4 regions of the Janthinobacterium sp. DSP2-3-3 genome follow, and region 1 is predicted to be linked to each of the others. Evidence: predicted binding sites of a transcription regulator. Region 1 holds the regulator's gene; each other region holds the start of a gene.

What was found. Region 1 encodes sigma-54, which starts transcription at its own class of promoters, with help from an activator protein. Its sites were predicted from a motif close to TGGCANGNAANCTGCTTT; they were not measured.
Region 2: pepA (flocculation-associated PEP-CTERM protein PepA) is a predicted target of sigma-54. The motif match lies at 1,628-1,645, and genes of this name have one in related genera.
Region 3: prpB (methylisocitrate lyase) is a predicted target of sigma-54. The motif match lies at 2,848-2,865, and genes of this name have one in related genera.
Region 4: ACP7DE_RS24735 (TorF family putative porin) is a predicted target of sigma-54. The motif match lies at 2,385-2,402, and genes of this name have one in related genera.

Annotation. Positions count from the first base shown of each region.
Region 1 covers NZ_JAFCWA010000008.1:226,011-230,037, forward strand. The annotation lists gene ACP7DE_RS17695 (enoyl-CoA hydratase/isomerase family protein) at 1-517, opposite strand, end outside; gene hpf (ribosome hibernation-promoting factor, HPF/YfiA family) at 774-1,133, opposite strand; gene ACP7DE_RS17705 (RNA polymerase factor sigma-54) at 1,203-2,681, opposite strand; gene lptB (LPS export ABC transporter ATP-binding protein) at 2,686-3,441, opposite strand; gene lptA (lipopolysaccharide transport periplasmic protein LptA) at 3,441-4,022, opposite strand.
Region 2 covers NZ_JAFCWA010000001.1:395,146-399,172, forward strand. The annotation lists gene ACP7DE_RS01960 (acyl-CoA thioesterase) at 1-181, opposite strand, end outside; gene ACP7DE_RS01965 (hypothetical protein) at 257-625, opposite strand; gene ACP7DE_RS01970 (hypothetical protein) at 755-892, opposite strand; gene ACP7DE_RS01975 (hypothetical protein) at 1,132-1,305, opposite strand; gene pepA (flocculation-associated PEP-CTERM protein PepA) at 1,721-2,554, shown strand; gene ACP7DE_RS01985 (nitroreductase family protein) at 2,633-3,751, opposite strand; gene ACP7DE_RS01990 (ThiF family adenylyltransferase) at 3,752-4,027, opposite strand, start outside.
Region 3 covers NZ_JAFCWA010000001.1:92,912-96,938, reverse strand. The annotation lists gene ACP7DE_RS00565 (T6SS effector phospholipase Tle3 domain-containing protein) at 1-750, opposite strand, end outside; gene ACP7DE_RS00560 (MBL fold metallo-hydrolase) at 892-1,749, opposite strand; gene ACP7DE_RS00555 (hypothetical protein) at 1,938-2,174, shown strand; gene ACP7DE_RS00550 (hypothetical protein) at 2,298-2,546, shown strand; gene prpB (methylisocitrate lyase) at 2,928-3,815, shown strand; gene prpC (bifunctional 2-methylcitrate synthase/citrate synthase) at 3,885-4,027, shown strand, end outside.
Region 4 covers NZ_JAFCWA010000016.1:1,249-5,275, forward strand. The annotation lists gene ACP7DE_RS24720 (hypothetical protein) at 1-268, opposite strand, end outside; gene ACP7DE_RS24725 (YifB family Mg chelatase-like AAA ATPase) at 333-1,853, opposite strand; gene ACP7DE_RS24730 (accessory factor UbiK family protein) at 1,965-2,213, opposite strand; gene ACP7DE_RS24735 (TorF family putative porin) at 2,483-3,250, shown strand; gene ACP7DE_RS24740 (P-II family nitrogen regulator) at 3,262-3,600, shown strand; gene ACP7DE_RS24745 (ammonium transporter) at 3,612-4,027, shown strand, end outside.

The DNA.
Region 1 (4,027 bases):
CCGTCAAGCCCAGGTACAGGCCCAGCTGGCCCGCCAGGCGGGAAAGAAAATAGCTGCCGCCCACGTCCGGGAACAAGCCAATATTGACTTCCGGCATGGCCATGCGCGTGCGGCCCGTGACGATGCGCAGGCGGTTGCCTGGCCCGGATTGCGCCACGCCCATGCCGCCGCCCATCACCACGCCATCCAGCACGGCGATATACGGTTTCGGATAGAAATGAATTAAATGATTTAAGGCGTATTCTTCCGTAAAGAAATCTTCCAGTTGGGCACTGCCGCCTTGCGGCGTGGCCAGGCCCGCATCGTAAAAGAAACGGATGTCGCCGCCGGCGCACAGGGCTTTTTCACTACTGGAACGGATCACGACGGCGTCCACCTGCGGATCGTAGCGCCAGGCCAGCAAAGCCGCGCTCAGCGCGCGCACCATGTCCAGCGACAAGGAATTCAAGGCTTTCGGGCGGTCGAGCACGATGTGGCCCGTGCGGTTGCGAATGGAGGTCTGGACGAAGTCGCTCATGGCAAAATGAAAAAAGTGAGAACGGGAACATTCTAGCGCTTGCGAGGGGAATATTGCGTTTGACAGGTCCGGGCGCAAAAAAGGGCGCAATGTGCGCCCTTAGTTGATCACAACCGGTTCAAAGTCGCAGGCCGTAGAACACGTGGGAAAACCGTAGCGAGCAGATGTGAGTTGTGGCTGAGAAGCGGAGCTGTGCATATGCACAGTAAGCATCGGAGGCCGCAAATCGCGACGCGCAGTAGGTTTTTTGGTGTTCTTAGGCGGCGGCGAATTCTTCGTCCGAGTTGTCTGGCAGATGCTTGATCGCCTCTTTACCGTGCCCTTGCACTTTGGTTTTGTACTTCATCACTTGCCTGTCCAACTTGTCGATCAGGGTATCGATCGCGGCATACAGGTCTTGCCCCAGGCTTTCCACGTAGACGGTCTTGCCACTCAGACGCAGGTTGACTTCAGCCTTTTGACGTTTTTCTTTCTCTTTGAGGTTATCCACGGTCAGAATCACGGCAATATCGATGACTTGATCGAAATGACGTTTCACGCGTTCCAGCTTCGTTTGTACGTATTCACGGATGGCTGGTGTGACTTCGAGATGATGTCCGCTGATGGTGAGATTCATACACACTCCTAAAGATGATCGGGTTCGTGCGGTCCATCGACTCCGGCCCGCAGAGGAACCGAAAAAAACTTACAAACACTTACGCAGGCTCACTGGCGGAATTTTCAACGCTTCCCGGTATTTGGCAACAGTACGTCGCGCAATCACCATGCCTTGTTCCCCCAGCATGTCCGCAATCTTACTGTCGGATAAAGGATTTTTAGGGTCTTCTGCTCCTGTCAGTTGCACGATCAATGCCCGTATCGCCGTCGATGACGCTTCGCCCCCCGCTTCGGTGGCGACGTGGCTACCAAAGAAATATTTCAACTCAAACATGCCATGCGGGGTCAGCATGTACTTTTGAGTTGTTACCCGCGAGATAGTACTCTCGTGTAAACCCAGTGTATCAGCTATTTCACGGAGCACAAGGGGGCGCATGGCAACGGCCCCATGCGAGAAAAAGTTCTTTTGTCTTTCTACTATCGCCTGCGCCACGCGCAAGATCGTGTCAAAGCGCTGGCGCATATTCTTGATCAGCCACTTGGCTTCCTGCAACTGTGCGCCCATGGCGCCCTCACCTTTGCCCTGCTTGAGCAAGTTGGCGTACATGGCGTTGACGCGCAGGCGCGGCATGACGTCGTTGTTCAGGGTGACTTGCCAGCCATTGCGCGCGCGCTTGACGACGACGTCGGGCACCACGTAATCGGACACATCTGAGGCGAAGACGGCACCCGGATGCGGATTGCACTGGCGAATCACGGTCTGCGCTTCGCGCAAGTCTTCCTCGTCGCAATCAAGGGCTTTTTTCAGCTTGTTGAAATCGCGCTGGGCAAACCAGGCCAGATGCTTTTCCACGATGACGAGGGCCATGCGCCGCGTCACCATGGCGATATGCGGCAAACGCTTGATTTGCAAGGCAAGGCATTCGGACGCATTGCGCGCGCCCACGCCGGGCGGATCGAAACTTTGCAGCAGGGACAAGGCCGTGCGCAACTCGTCGGCGTCGATTTCCAGCTCTTGCGGCAGGCGTGCCAGGATGTCGTCGAGCGACTCTTCCAGGTAGCCATTGTCGTCGAGCGCGTCAATGATCAGCTCGACCAGCGCGCGGTCGCGCAATTCGAGCACCGTCACGCGCATCTGCTCCATCAAATGTTCGCGCAGGGTGCAGTGATGGGCTTCAAGTTGCGGGCGCGAATCTTCGTCGTCGGGCGCCTTGCCCCGGCTCGCCTCGCTCCAATCGCTGTCGCCGCCATCCGCTGCGGCCGGGCTGTCGCCAGCCTCGCCATCAAAGGTCTCCGCTTCGGCCGGCGCTGCAGGCGCCTCCTGGCTTGGCGGCTGGGGCGGTGCATCGGCCGGCGCGGCCGTGGAACTCAAGGCGCCATCGGACAGCAGGCGCAGCGAACGGTCGAGCGGATCGTCGAGGCGCTCGAGCAAGGGATTGTCCGTCAGTAATTGCTCTAGTTCCTGGTGCAATTCCAGGGTAGACAATTGCAACAGGCGTATCGATTGCTGCAACTGCGGCGTCAGTGCCAGGTGCTGCGAAGTGCGCAGCTGCAATGATTGTTTCATTGGCTCACATGCGGAAGTGTTCGCCCAGATAGACCCGGCGTACCGACTCGTTCGCGATGATGTCGTCGGGGCGTCCTGACGCCAGCACCGAGCCCTGGTTAATAATGTAGGCACGGTCGCAGATACCCAGCGTCTCGCGCACATTATGATCGGTGATGAGGACGCCGATATTGCGCTCCTTCAAGAAGCGCACGATACGCTGGATCTCGATCACGGCGATGGGGTCGACACCGGCGAACGGCTCGTCGAGCAGCACGAAACGCGGGTCGGTGGCCAGCGCGCGGGCGATTTCCACGCGGCGCCGCTCGCCGCCCGACAGGGACAGCGCCTGGTTCTCGCGCAACTTTTCAATCTGCAAGTCGGCCAGCAATTTATCCAGGCGCTCCTCGATCTCGGCCTTCTTCAGGGGACGGCCTTCGACGGTCTGGATTTCCAGCACGGCGCGGATATTGTCTTCCACCGTCAGCTTGCGAAACACGGATGCTTCCTGCGGCAGATACGACAGGCCCATCTGCGCGCGGCGGTGGATCGGCAGGCGGGAAATGTCCACGCCGCTGATATCGATGCTGCCGCCGTCCGACGGCACCAGGCCGACGATCATGTAGAACGAGGTGGTCTTGCCGGCGCCGTTCGGACCCAATAGCCCGACCACTTCGCCGCATTCGACTTGCAGCGAAACATCATGCACGACTTGCCGCTTGCCATAGGTTTTTTGCAGCCCGCGAACGATCAGGGTGCTGCCGCAACGAGTATTGTCCATTATTTCTTTCCTGGCGCAGGCGTGGCCGGCGCTTTCTCCGCCGCCGGTGCCTTGGTCTTCGGCTGGATCACCATGCGCACGCTGCCGCCATCCGCGGTACTGGTGCCGCTGTCGGAATTTTCCATCGCAAACACTTCCTTGCGGCTGTCATACGAGATGAAGGCGCCATTGGCCACGTCAGTGACTTTTGTGCCTTCCAGGCGCGTCAGCTTGGCTTTGGAAAACAGTTTCACCACTTCCGTCTTGTTGTCGTATTCCACGCGCTCCGCTTCGCCTTCGACCCACAGATCGCCTGCGCCATCGCGCTTCTGGCGGAAGGTGGCCAGCTTGCCGGGATCGGCCCAGAAGGTAATGAACTGGTAGCCTTGCGGATCTTCCGTGATCAGGGCCCGGCCCGCCTTCATGGTCAAAGTACCCTTGACCAGCACGACGTCGCCCGTCAGGGTACGCACCTGCTTGACGTCATCGACATGGCCGCTACGTGCCGTGATGACGGCTTCCTTCTCGGAATCGGCCTTCTCGGCATGCGCCACGCCCATCATGGCCAGAGAAAATACGGTCAACAGCAAGATGTTCTTCATAGTAT
Region 2 (4,027 bases), on a different contig from region 1:
AGAACATCACCTGATCCACGGACAGGGTCACGACATAGCTGCCCGAGTAGCGGCTGGCGCAGGCGTAGGCGACGCTATCGAGATATTTCAGGATGGTGCCACCGTGCACGTTGCCGGAAAAGTTGGCCATATCGGGCGTCATCAAGACCGTCATCGTCAGTTCGTGGGCCGACCAGTTCATCGCGCTGTCCAAAGTATTCTCCAAAGGGGGATGTGAGGGGGATGTGAAAACCGGCCCCAGGGGCCGGTGTAGACCTTACAGGCCCAGGGTATCGATATCGGCCAGCGAGTCGCGGCCCTTGTCTGAAATGTCGTGCCCCTCGCCTTCGGCGCGCGCCACGATGTGGGCTTTCTTGCCCAGGAAATAGGCCACCTCCGTGTCCAGCTTGGTCAGCGGATCGGCGGCGACGGCGCGCAAACCCATGATGCAGCGGCGCAGGAACAGCAGTTGTTGTGCTTTCTCTGTGATGGACAGGCGGCCGTCGCGGGCGTAGCTGAGCAGCTTCAAGCCGGACAGGCGCTTGGCATTGCGGGCAACGCAAGCACTGGGGCGCTCGGTCTTGATACCGCGTGCAACTTGCTCCAGCGCGTCATATTCATCGGTTGTTAATTTCTCGTTCTTCATTACTTTTCCATAAGAGGCCAGGTGTTCGGCCCCCATGGTACGCGCCCCGCTGCGCATCGGCAACAGGCAACGTGATTCAGTCGCCGTCCGCCCCACGGACGGCGTGCTGAAAATGCGCGTGGAGCGCGCTTATTTGTAGGTGCGCAGCAGTAGCCACGCCAGACCGCAACCGGCCACGGCGCCCGCCAGGGCCAGCGCTGCGAGGTTTTTACTGGTGATCACAGGGCGCCGGCCCAGGTAGATTTTGTTATGCAAGGAATTGCCCATGATGGTCTCCTGTACAAGAATTTTTATGATGTCTCATTATAAGAACAGAATCGTGACGACCGCATGACACACAGCAGTTAGCGCTTGATTTGTATCCACTCGGCAACGTTTATTGGCATATTTGTTGTTTAAATGGCGTGGCGATCCCGCCGCCCGCGCAATCCATTTCCAACTAGAAATAAACAGCGCATGGCAGCGCGTGGCCGCTCAGGTTCGCTCAGATCCGCGACGACTTGCTCTCAGACCATCTTGACGGGCGGCGGTGGTGGCGTCGGTTCCTCGACGGGCACGGGATCCGTGTGCGGCGGCTTTTCAGGCGGCGGCGTCAGCGGATCGCCTTCGGGCGGCGGCGGAATATCTGGTTCAGGCGTGCTGTGCGCACGCAGCGGGGCATGACGGAATCGTGGCTGCATGGTGACCTCCTTTTACCCCACTGTAGCCGATGACGGGAAAGACTGGCGCCCGCGAGCAGCACTATTCACGCAGGAAAAAGGCTCTATCCACCTTAGGTAGGGGAAATCCAGAAATCTTCCTGGCCTCCTGCTGTCTTTTATATTTTATAGATCAGACAAACAGGAGTCTTCCATGCTGCCGCCCCAGAGCCTGGGCTGGCCAGCTCGGCTGTAATACGCCTGCGCCTGTGTAGGTGGCTTCAAACGTCGATTTTTTTTACACAAACGCAAAAAACGGCATACCTGTTTTTATAAGCTGTTGAATTTAAATACAAATATTACATGGTACAAATTCTGCTTCAAGGGCGTATGAGGTTATCTGAGGCAGCCGCCACAGTGACCTGGTCCGATCAACCCTCACGCTGAAGGAAATGTTATGAAACCGCTGTCCTCATTCCTGCGTTTCGCTCTGTCCGCGGCCGCCATCGGCGCCGCGCTGATCAGTGCTCCCGCACTCGCTGGTCCTTTGTTTACCGTCAATGAAGGCTCCGTCCCCGGTACCGCAGCCAATCTGGTTGTGGCCGACCGCATCAGCTTTGAATATCACGCACGCGTCGAACAAACCATCGTTGGCGGTTTGGGTGGTGGCAACGATCCCTTCACTCAAACAGGCTTTTTGAGCAAGGCCGCTTTCGGCAGCCCCACTGGCGGCAGCATACCATCGCAACTGAACGCCCTCAATGGCTATGGCATATATGGCCTGTTTACCATCACCGGGCAGTCGAACACTCTGGCTGGCGGGATCCACGCTACCTTTCAAAGCCTGACCATGACGCTGTACATCGACCCCAACCAGGACACGTCACTATCGGTCAGTAACGTAGCAGGCTCGCCGGTGAATGTCGGTGGTATCGCCGGGGACGACTATGCGATCGTGACTTACACGCTCGACCTGGGCGAAGCACACATTTTCGCCGGCCTGGCCCAAGGCGACTTCAAGGCCTTGCTTAATGCCACGCTGACGCCGCAAGGACAGTTGTTTTTCGTCAACCCCAACCCGTTTTTCCCGTTGGAGTCCCTCAGCGGGAATACGAACAGCTTCATCGGTGGCAGCTTGACCAACAGTTTCATCGCGATGGCCGACGGCGGCGGTCTGGAATTATTTCAAGCAGCTGTACCTGAACCAGGCACCATCGCACTGCTCGGTATCGGCCTGTTTGGCCTGGGCATGACTGCGCGCCGCCAGCAAAACAAGCAGCGCCAGGCTTGACATGCGATCATCCAGTTTAAGCGCCGCTGATGTCCTCAGCGGCTTTTTTCGCTGCGGCAGCCAGCAAACGCATGCCGTTCACGCATGCGTCCTCGCGTCGACCGGCGCCACCAGCAAGTCTTGCAGCGGCCGGCGCAAGGAGCGCGCCTGGGCCGCCGGGCCGGCGCCGATGCGGCCAAGGAACACGGCCCGCTCGACCACCACGGCACCCAGCACAGCCTGGCATTGCACCGCCAGTTCCTGCGCCAGCTCCAGCATGCCGTCGGTGCGCGAAAAGGCCCGCCGTTCGCGCACATAACGGGCAAAGATCAACGGCGTCAGTTCCGGCTGCAACTGCAGGCCCAGCTGCGTGGCCGTCAGCCAGAAGCGTTGCATGGCGCGGCCCGCCGCCACGTAATCGTCGATATGGCGCGGCGGCGCATCGGCCAGCAACACGAAATGCGCGGCGCAATACAGGCCTGGCAGCAAGTCCATCTGCAGGCGCGGGGCAATGGTGCCCGCCAGCCAGGTATTGAAAAAGTCCACGCGGCGCCAGCTGTGCATGACCCAGCGCATCAGCCGCGCCGTCATCGGGTCGACGCCTAGCGCCTGCTCCGGGATGCGGTCGCTACTGAAGCGCGCACCCCATTCGATCACGTCACGATGCACCTTGTGCGCTTCGGGCATGGTCAGGCGCAGCTTCGCATTGTCGAACATCAGGCGCGCGCAGGCCAGGAGCGCGCGCCAGCCTTCGAACCATTGCACAGCGTAGCCAGGCGGCAGGCTGGCCGCCAGCGCCGCCTTTTCGCTGGCGCGCAGATGGCGCGTGCTGAGCCGTCGCCGCTGCACGCTGCGCTGCGGCAAGAATGCCGCCAGCGGGTCGGGTAGCATGCCGGAATTATCAACAAAGCGTACGTCAAACGTGGGCAAGGTATCGGGCAAGCCGCCGCGCCGGCGTGCTTCCATGCGCAAGCCATGGCTACTGGCCGCCAGTGCCATGCTTTCGAGCAAGGCGCCCAGCGATAACTGGCTGGGATGGCCGTCGAGGTCGTACACGCAATGGCTGCGCGTATCGAAGCCATGCACGACGACATGGCGCTGCTCCACGATTTCAAAGCGCCACGGCTGCGTATTGTCGCCGCTGGGCGCCCAGCGCGCCTGGTCGAGGATGTTTTCCAGCACAGAATCGATCTGCGCGATCAGCAGTGCTTGCGCCATTTACGCCCCCTGCGCGGCACGGCGCCGCTTGATGATGGCCATCGTCAGCCGTTGCAGCGGATGACGGTTGCCGCCGGGACGCCAGGTATGCACGAGCTTGTTGCGGTAGGCGTCGAAATGCATGCCGTGCGGCGCCGCCATCACTTTGCCGCGTTTCAAGAGTATTTTCAGTGCCTCAGTGGCGGCCGCGCCCGCGCACAGCTGGCAGCCCATGATGGTCGACGGCCCGCGCCGCTCCTTCAGGTTGATGGCTGACGGGTCGACCAGGTAAGGGCC
Region 3 (4,027 bases), on a different contig from region 1:
ACCATGCAAGCCGTAGTCTGCGCGGTCGAAGGCGGCCGTATAGCTGTCCTTGCGTTCAGGCTTGCGATTGGCGCTGAACTCGTCGACAAAGGCCGCATCCTGCTGGCACGCCCTGATCGATTGCACGAGCCGCGCCAGGCGCCAGGCGGCAAACACGAAATACGGGCGCGGCGGGCAGGCATACACTTGCCGGTCATTCGTCGGGTTCATGTGCTGGATATGCATCCACAGGAACAGTTCTTCGGACAAGCCCTGGCCCCATAGGTCAGGCAGGGCGCTGCAACCGTTGGCGAACGGCCCGCCGCCCCAGTAATTCTTTTCGTTGAGATAGATGCCGTCGCCAAATGCCTGCAACTCTTCGCCGTTGGCCTTGTAGCCCCAGCGAAAGCGGATCACGGGTGAATTGCCATGGTCGGCCAGCAAGAAGGTAGTGGCGTTGCGCTTGGGATTGAGGAAGCCGTCATCCGTCAATTCGCGTGCGTAAGTGGCGGCCTGCATCTGCCCGGCGGCCGGGCCAGGTATCACCAAGTCTTCATGGCGGCGCTTCAGGCGGGTATTCAGGCCGTCGCACAGGCCTTGTTCGGTCTGGTCATACCATTCGCCGTCGGAATTGACGCCGTGCACAAAGATGATGATGCCGGGACGCGGCAAGCGCGTGACGGCCTTGAGCAACGCATGGCTGAACAAGGTCGTGCCTTCGGCTTCGGCGAGCAGGATGCAATTGGTATCGAGCGTAGGGTCGGGCGACATGCGGGTGCTCCCTCCAGGATGGGAAAGCAGAAACAGCTGCGCCCAAGCAAGCTCAGGCAATCTGCACTATATGCGGATTGCCTGAAGCGGGACTTGCGTGGTGTCAAGAAAGGAGGAGCGGCGGGGGGCGTGCCGGGGGAATCAGATCGCGTTCAGCGGTATCTTCAGGTAGCGTACGCCGTTGTCTTCCGGCTCGGGCAGCTTGCCCGCGTTGATGTTGACCTGGATGGCGGGCAGGATCAGGGTCGGCATCTCCAGGGTGGCGTCGCGGCCCGTGCGCATGGCCACGAATTGTTCTTCCGTGATGCCGTCGCGCAAGTGGATGTTGCCGGCACGCTGTTCGGCCACCGTCACTTCCCAGCGCGGCGCGCGGCCGTTGGGTGGGTAGTCGTGGCACATGAACAGCCGCGTCTGCGGCGGCAGCGCCAGCAGGCGCTGCGCGGAGCGGTACAGCAGGGACGCGGAGCCGCCTGGAAAGTCGCAGCGGGCCGAACCCACGTCCGGCATGAACAGGGTGTCGCCGACGAAGACTGCGTCGCCGATCTGGTAAGCCAGGTCGGCCGGCGTATGGCCGGGAACGTGCAGGGCGCGCACTTCCAACTTGCCAATATGAAACACCTGGTCGGGCGCGAACAGTTGGTCGAACTGCGAGCCGTCGGCCTTGGCGTCATCCTGGTGGTAGACGGCGGCGAACGCCTGCTGCACCGTCCGGATCGCGGCGCCGATGGCCACGTCGCCGCCCAGCTGCTGCTGCAGGTAGGGCGCGGCGGACAGGTGGTCGGCATGCGCATGGGTTTCCAGCAGCCAGCGGCACTGCAAGCCGTGTTCGCGCACGAAGGCGACCACCTTGTCAGCCGACGTGGTCGAAGTACGGCCCGCCTTGGGATCGTAGTCGAGCACGGAATCGATGATGGCACAGTCCTGGCCATCCGCTGCGTAGACGACATACGTGACGGTGGCGGTGGCGGGGTCGAAGAAAGCTTGGATTTGTGGGGTCATCACGGCGGCAAGGGACGGGTAAGGAACGGACAGGGAAAGGCATTATATCGCCAGTGCGCGCTAAAAAAATGTTGAGAGTTGACATTGAACATGCGAAAAACAGATAAGCAAGCACGCATGCGCCGGTCACAGTCGTGCGCGCTCTGGCGCTTGCTGCGTGGTAACCTCATTCTTCCAAGGAGGAATTCATGAACGATATCACTGCACGCAGCGAACAGTACCGCGGTTTTACGATTTCGGTGACCCCGCAAAAGGATAACGACGATTTATGGGATTTTACCTACCGCCTGCAGCGCGAGGGCGAGAGCGCGGCGCAAGCGATCACGCGCAGCCGCACCCTGGGCGGCTATGCGGCGCCCGAGACGGCTTGCACGGCCGGCCTGGAAGTGGCCAGGACGGAAGTGGATAATCTGCTGCGTCCTTGAACCAGCGTAAATCGTTTAGCCCGAAAGTCAGCCTGACCGTGCGCTGGCGCGTGAAACACGTCGCTGGCGGCCGCGCTTCATGCTACGATTTCCACTATTGAATCAGTCACAAGGAGGCACCCCATGGAAAACAGTTCTAAAATTCACTATAAAGGCTGGGAAATCGTTCCCCTGGCCGTGCCCACCGCCGATGGCAAATGGTCGGCCAGTTGCGACATCGAACGCGCCACCGCGGAAGGACTGGAAGTGTTTGAAGGCTCGACCATGCAATTCGTGCGCGACGACGAGGATGGCGCGATTGCCGCCGCCTGCGAAGAAGCCGTGCGTCAGATCGACAACATCATCGCCAACCCGCTGGTGCGCCTGGCCTAGTTTTTTCAGTCTCATTGTGTTCCTGCAGCCGGCGCCCGCCGGCTGTTTTGCGTTTTGCGTCTTGCGTTTGGCGCGAAACAAGGTCTGCGCCCAGTCAGCCAAATCCCCGGCCTGTTGCATGTTTCAATATGATGTTTCATATGAAATAGTTGAAACGCAATTGAAACGTAATTGAAACATTGCGACCATCGGGCGTGACATCGCTGTCCCCTTGCGTGACAGTGCGCGCCACGCCGCTGCCTGGCCATTTCCCTCGCATTACACTGTGCCGTAGCGCACTTTGCGGGCAGGTGCAGGGTGCTGGCACGGCATTTGCACTACTGATGCTCATAGCAAGTCCATGAAACATTCGGGACGACCCGAATCCCATAAGGTGAACACATGACTCAATACTCTGCAGGTGCCGCATTCCGCAAGGCCGTCCAGGAAGAATCCCCGTTGCAAGTCGTCGGCGCCATCAATGCCAACCACGCCTTGCTGGCCAAGCGCGCCGGTTATAAAGCCATCTACCTGTCCGGTGGCGGTGTCGCGGCCGGTTCGCTGGGCTTGCCCGATCTGGGCATTTCCAGCCTGGATGACGTGCTGACCGATATCCGTCGCATCACCGACGTGTGCGACTTGCCGCTGCTGGTCGATGCCGACACGGGCTTCGGTTCGTCCGCCTTCAATGTGGCGCGCACCGTGAAATCGATGATCAAGTTCGGCGCTGCCGGCCTGCACATCGAAGACCAGGTGGGCGCCAAGCGCTGCGGCCACCGTCCGGGCAAAGAAATCGTGAGCAAGGAAGAAATGGTCGACCGCATCAAGGCGGCCGTCGATGCGCGCACGGACCCGAACTTTGTCATCATGGCGCGCACCGATGCGCTGGCCGTCGATGGCCTGGAAGCGGCACTGGAACGCGCCGTCGCCTGCGTCGAGGCGGGCGCCGACATGATCTTCCCGGAAGCGATCACGGACCTGGAGATGTACGCCACGTTCGCCAAGGCCGTCAATGTGCCTATCCTGGCCAATATTACAGAATTTGGTTCCACGCCGCTGTTCACGCTGGACGAACTGCGCAGCGCCCACGTGGGCCTGGCCCTGTATCCGCTGTCGGCCTTCCGCGCCATGAACAAGGCTGCCGACAATGTCTACCGGGCGCTGCGCCGCGACGGCACGCAAAAGAATGTCGTCGACACCATGCAGACGCGCATGGAGCTGTATGAATCGATCAATTACCACGACTTCGAGCAAAAGCTCGATGCGCTGTTCGCCGCGCAAAAGAAATAAGTAAAGAAGCAGGGACCGCATGCCGGTCCCGCAGTGACGCACCCGAGACTATTCAATCTGGAGAACACAATGACCGCACCGCAAGTCGCTACTTTCAAGCCTAAAAAATCCGTCGCCCTGTCCGGCGTTACCGCCGGCAACACGGCGCTGTGCTCGGTCGGCAAGACCGGCAACGATTTGCACTACCGCGGCTATGACATCCTGGACGTGGC
Region 4 (4,027 bases), on a different contig from region 1:
CCGCTTGCGCCTGTTCTGGGCTGTCGAGTACGGCGCTGCCGATGGCGAAGGTATTGCCATCAACCTCGCTGGCTGTCATGGTCAGGCTGACTTTCTTGCCATCCAGATCGATTTCGCGTGTCAGCACGGCCGGCTTGCCTGGAAACAGGGCCGTGAACTGGGCGTCGGGGCTGCGATAGTCGCGCCAGTCGAATTTTGGACTGCAGGCGGAGAGCGTGCAAGCTGTCGCGAGCGCGGCCAGGAAGAGGGCAAGTGATGTTTTTTTCATCAGCAGATGGTAGCAGCGCCGCCAGTCACGCGCAATCGCGCACGTGTGGCGGTCACTGGCCGCCTTATATCTCGCGCAGTACGCGCCGGTACTGGATCGCTTCGGCGACATGCGGCGGCGTGATGGCGGAGCTGTCCGCCAGATCCGCAATGCTGCGCGCCACGCGCAGAACCCGGTGGTAAGTGCGGGCCGACCAGTGCAGACGCGTCATGGCGCCATGCAACAACAGTTCGCCATGTGGCTCCAGGCGACAATGCTGTTCAATTTCCATGTTGCTCAGGCGCTGGTTTGATTTTCCCTGGCGTGCCAGCTGCAAGGCAAAGGCTGCGGCGACCCGGGAGGCGATGGCTTGCGTACTTTCGCCGGCGCCTGCATGTCGCCCCAGCGCCGCCGGCGGCATGGCGGCAACTTCAATTTGCAGGTCGATACGGTCGAGCAGCGGGCCGGACAGGCGACTGTGATAGCGCAGCACGGCGTCGGGCGTGCAGCGGCAACGGCCAGAAGCGTGGCCCAGATAGCCGCACGGGCAGGGATTCATGGCGGCGATCAATTGAAAGCGGGCAGGAAATTCGGCCTGGCGGGCCGCGCGCGAAATGCTGATGACGCCCGATTCCATGGGTTGGCGCAGCACATCGAGCACCCGGCGCTGGAATTCGGCGATTTCATCGAGAAACAGCACGCCGCAGTGGGCCAGTGAGATTTCTCCCGGGCGCGGCAGGTTGCCGCCGCCCACCAGGGCCACGCCGGACGCCGTCTGGTGCGGGGCACGATAGGGACGACGTTTCCAGTGTTCCACTTTGAAGTGGCCGCCCAGCGAATGAACGGCGGCCGATTCCAGTGCCTCTTCATCGCTCATGGGGGGCAGCACGCCGGGGAAGCGGCTGGCCAACATGGTCTTGCCCGCGCCCGGCGGTCCCACCATCAAGATGTTATGGCCGCCCGCGGCCGCCACTTCCAGTGCGCGTCGCGCTTGCAACTGCCCCTGCACATCGGCAAAGTCGGGATACGCAAAAGCGTGCGCTGCCAGTAGGGGTTGATGGCGCTGCAGCGCGTTCTGGCTGGCGGGCGCGGCAAAATGCGCGCAGACCTCAAGCAGGCTGTGGGCGGGATAGATGCAGGCATCGCTGACCAGCGCCGCTTCGTCCGCGTTCGCTTGCGGCAGGATGAAGGCGCGTGGCGCGCCCGATTGACTGCGCTGCATGGCAAAGGTCATGGCCAGGGCGCCGCGGATGGGGCGCAACTGGCCCGAAAGCGACAGTTCGCCTGCAAATTCGTAGTGCTGCAGTTGGTCGCCCGGCAACTGGCCGGAGGCGGCCAGGATGCCCAGCGCAATCGGCAAGTCGAAGCGGCCTGATTCCTTGGGCAAGTCTGCCGGCGCCAGATTGGCCGTGATGCGCCGCGCCGGCATGTCAAAGCCGCAGTTTTGCAACGCGGCCCGAACGCGGTCGCGCGATTCCTTCACTTCCGTATCCGGCAGGCCGACAATGGTAAAGGACGGCAAGCCATTGGCAAGGTGAACTTCGACACTTACCTCGGGCGCCTCCATGCCGGCCAGGGCGCGGCTTTTCAGGACGGCCAGACTCATCAGACTCCCCTGTGGCGCGGGCGCGGGCAAGATCAGTCTAGCGCTTGCAACGCCATCAGGCTTGATGTATGCCAGCAAGGCCGTCAATAACGGGGCCTTGCCGGCCGCACCTTACGCCTTGGACTCGTTCAGGCGCGTTTCCAGTTCGATCAGGCGTAATTCCAGTGCGTCCAGTTTGGCGCGGGTCTTGGCCAGCACTTGCGCCTGGATATCGAATTCCTCGCGCGTGACGAGATCGAGGCGGGCGAAGCCCTGGGTCATCATCGATTTCACATTTTTCTCGATATCCTTGGCCGGCGAGTTTTCGATGGCTTGATGGATCTTGCCTTGCAAGTCGTTAAAGAAGGTATTCATGTCCATGGTCAGTCCTTTTATGGTGCGGCCTGTGCATCGCACCATTGCGGTGCACAGCGGCGTTAATCTGGTGCGAAACTGGGCGGTTCATTGTGCTTCAGCAGTCCGTATCCGCATTCCTGGCGGTGTGCAGGGTATGTGTGGACGGAAATGCACCTGTCAAGGTGGCAAGCGAGCTGGCACGTATTCTGCTAAAGAAATGATGAACGCTTTGTGATCTCCAGCCAAGATTTTAAACCTCAACCGCTTTAAAAGTTCAATAAAAGGGAATCGCCATGAAGAATCTGTCCAAGAACATGACTTTAGTAGCTGCGTTGACGCTGGCCATGACCGCCTTGTGCGGTAGCGTCATGGCCCAGGATGCATTGGCGGTGCCTGCTGCAGCCGAAGCCGTACCTGATAACGTGGTGAGCTACAACGTGGCGCTGACCAGCGACTACCGTTACCGCGGCATCTCGCAAAGCCGCTTGAAACCGGCCATCAGCGGTGGTGCCGACTATACCCATAACCCAACGGGCCTGTATGTGGGCACCTGGCTGTCGAGCATCAAATGGATCAAGGACGGCGGCGGCGATACCAATCTCGAATGGGATATCTACGGCGGCAAGCGTGGCGAGATCAGCAAGGATTTTACCTATGACGTGGGCGGTCTGTACTATTTCTATCCTTCGAATGGACTGAGCACCAATGCCAACACCTTCGAGCTGTACGGCCAGCTCGGCTACGGCCCGTTGTATATCAAGTACTCGCATTCGACCACCAATCTGTTCGGCGTCGCCGACAGCAAGAATAGCGGCTATCTTGACGTGGGCGGCAACTTCGACCTGATTGACGGCTATATCATGAACGTGCATGTGGGCCGCCAGAAAGTCGAGCACAACGATTCCCTCAGCTATAACGATGTCAAGATCGGCGTGACCAAGGACTTTGGCGTGGCGACCGTTTCCCTGGCTGCCGTCAAGGCCAATATCGTATCACTGGCACCGAATGGCAAGAATCTGGCGAAATCCGGTCTCGTGCTGACCGTGTCCAAAACCTTTTAAGCGAGACTGCCATGAAAATGATTACTGCAATCATTAAACCGTTCAAACTGGACGAAGTACGCGAAGCTTTGTCGGCTATCAATGTGCAAGGCATTACCGTCACCGAAGTGAAAGGTTTCGGCCGCCAGAAAGGTCACACGGAACTGTACCGTGGCGCTGAGTATGTCGTCGATTTCTTGCCAAAGACCAAGATTGAAGCGGCCGTCGATGACGCCATTGTCGACCAGGCCATCGAAGCGATCGAAGGTGCCGCGCGTACCGGTAAAATCGGCGATGGCAAGATTTTCGTGTACAACCTGGAACAGGTTATCCGCATCCGTACCGGTGAAACCGGCAACGAAGCGCTCTAAGGGGAATATTGATGCATAAAAATATAACAAAATTGCTCGCCGGGATAGCCTGCCTGTGTGCGTTTGGCGTTGCCACGCCGAGCTTTGCCGATGCGCCCGCCAAGACGGAAGCGGCTACGACCACTGCCGTCGCCACCCCCGCCGTCACGCCTGTTCCTGACGCCGCAGCACCGGCTGCTGCCGCTCCGGCCCCGGCCGCTGCCGTGCCAGCCGCCGCGCCCGTCGCCAACAAGGGCGACACCAGTTTCATGATGATCAGCACCTTGCTGGTGATCTTGATGACCATCCCCGGCCTGGCCCTGTTCTACGGCGGCCTGGTGCGCTCGAAGAACATGCTGTCGGTGCTGATGCAAGTGTTCATGGTGTTCGCGCTGGTCATCGTACTGTGGTGCATCTACGGCTACTCGATCGCCTTCACGGAAAAAAC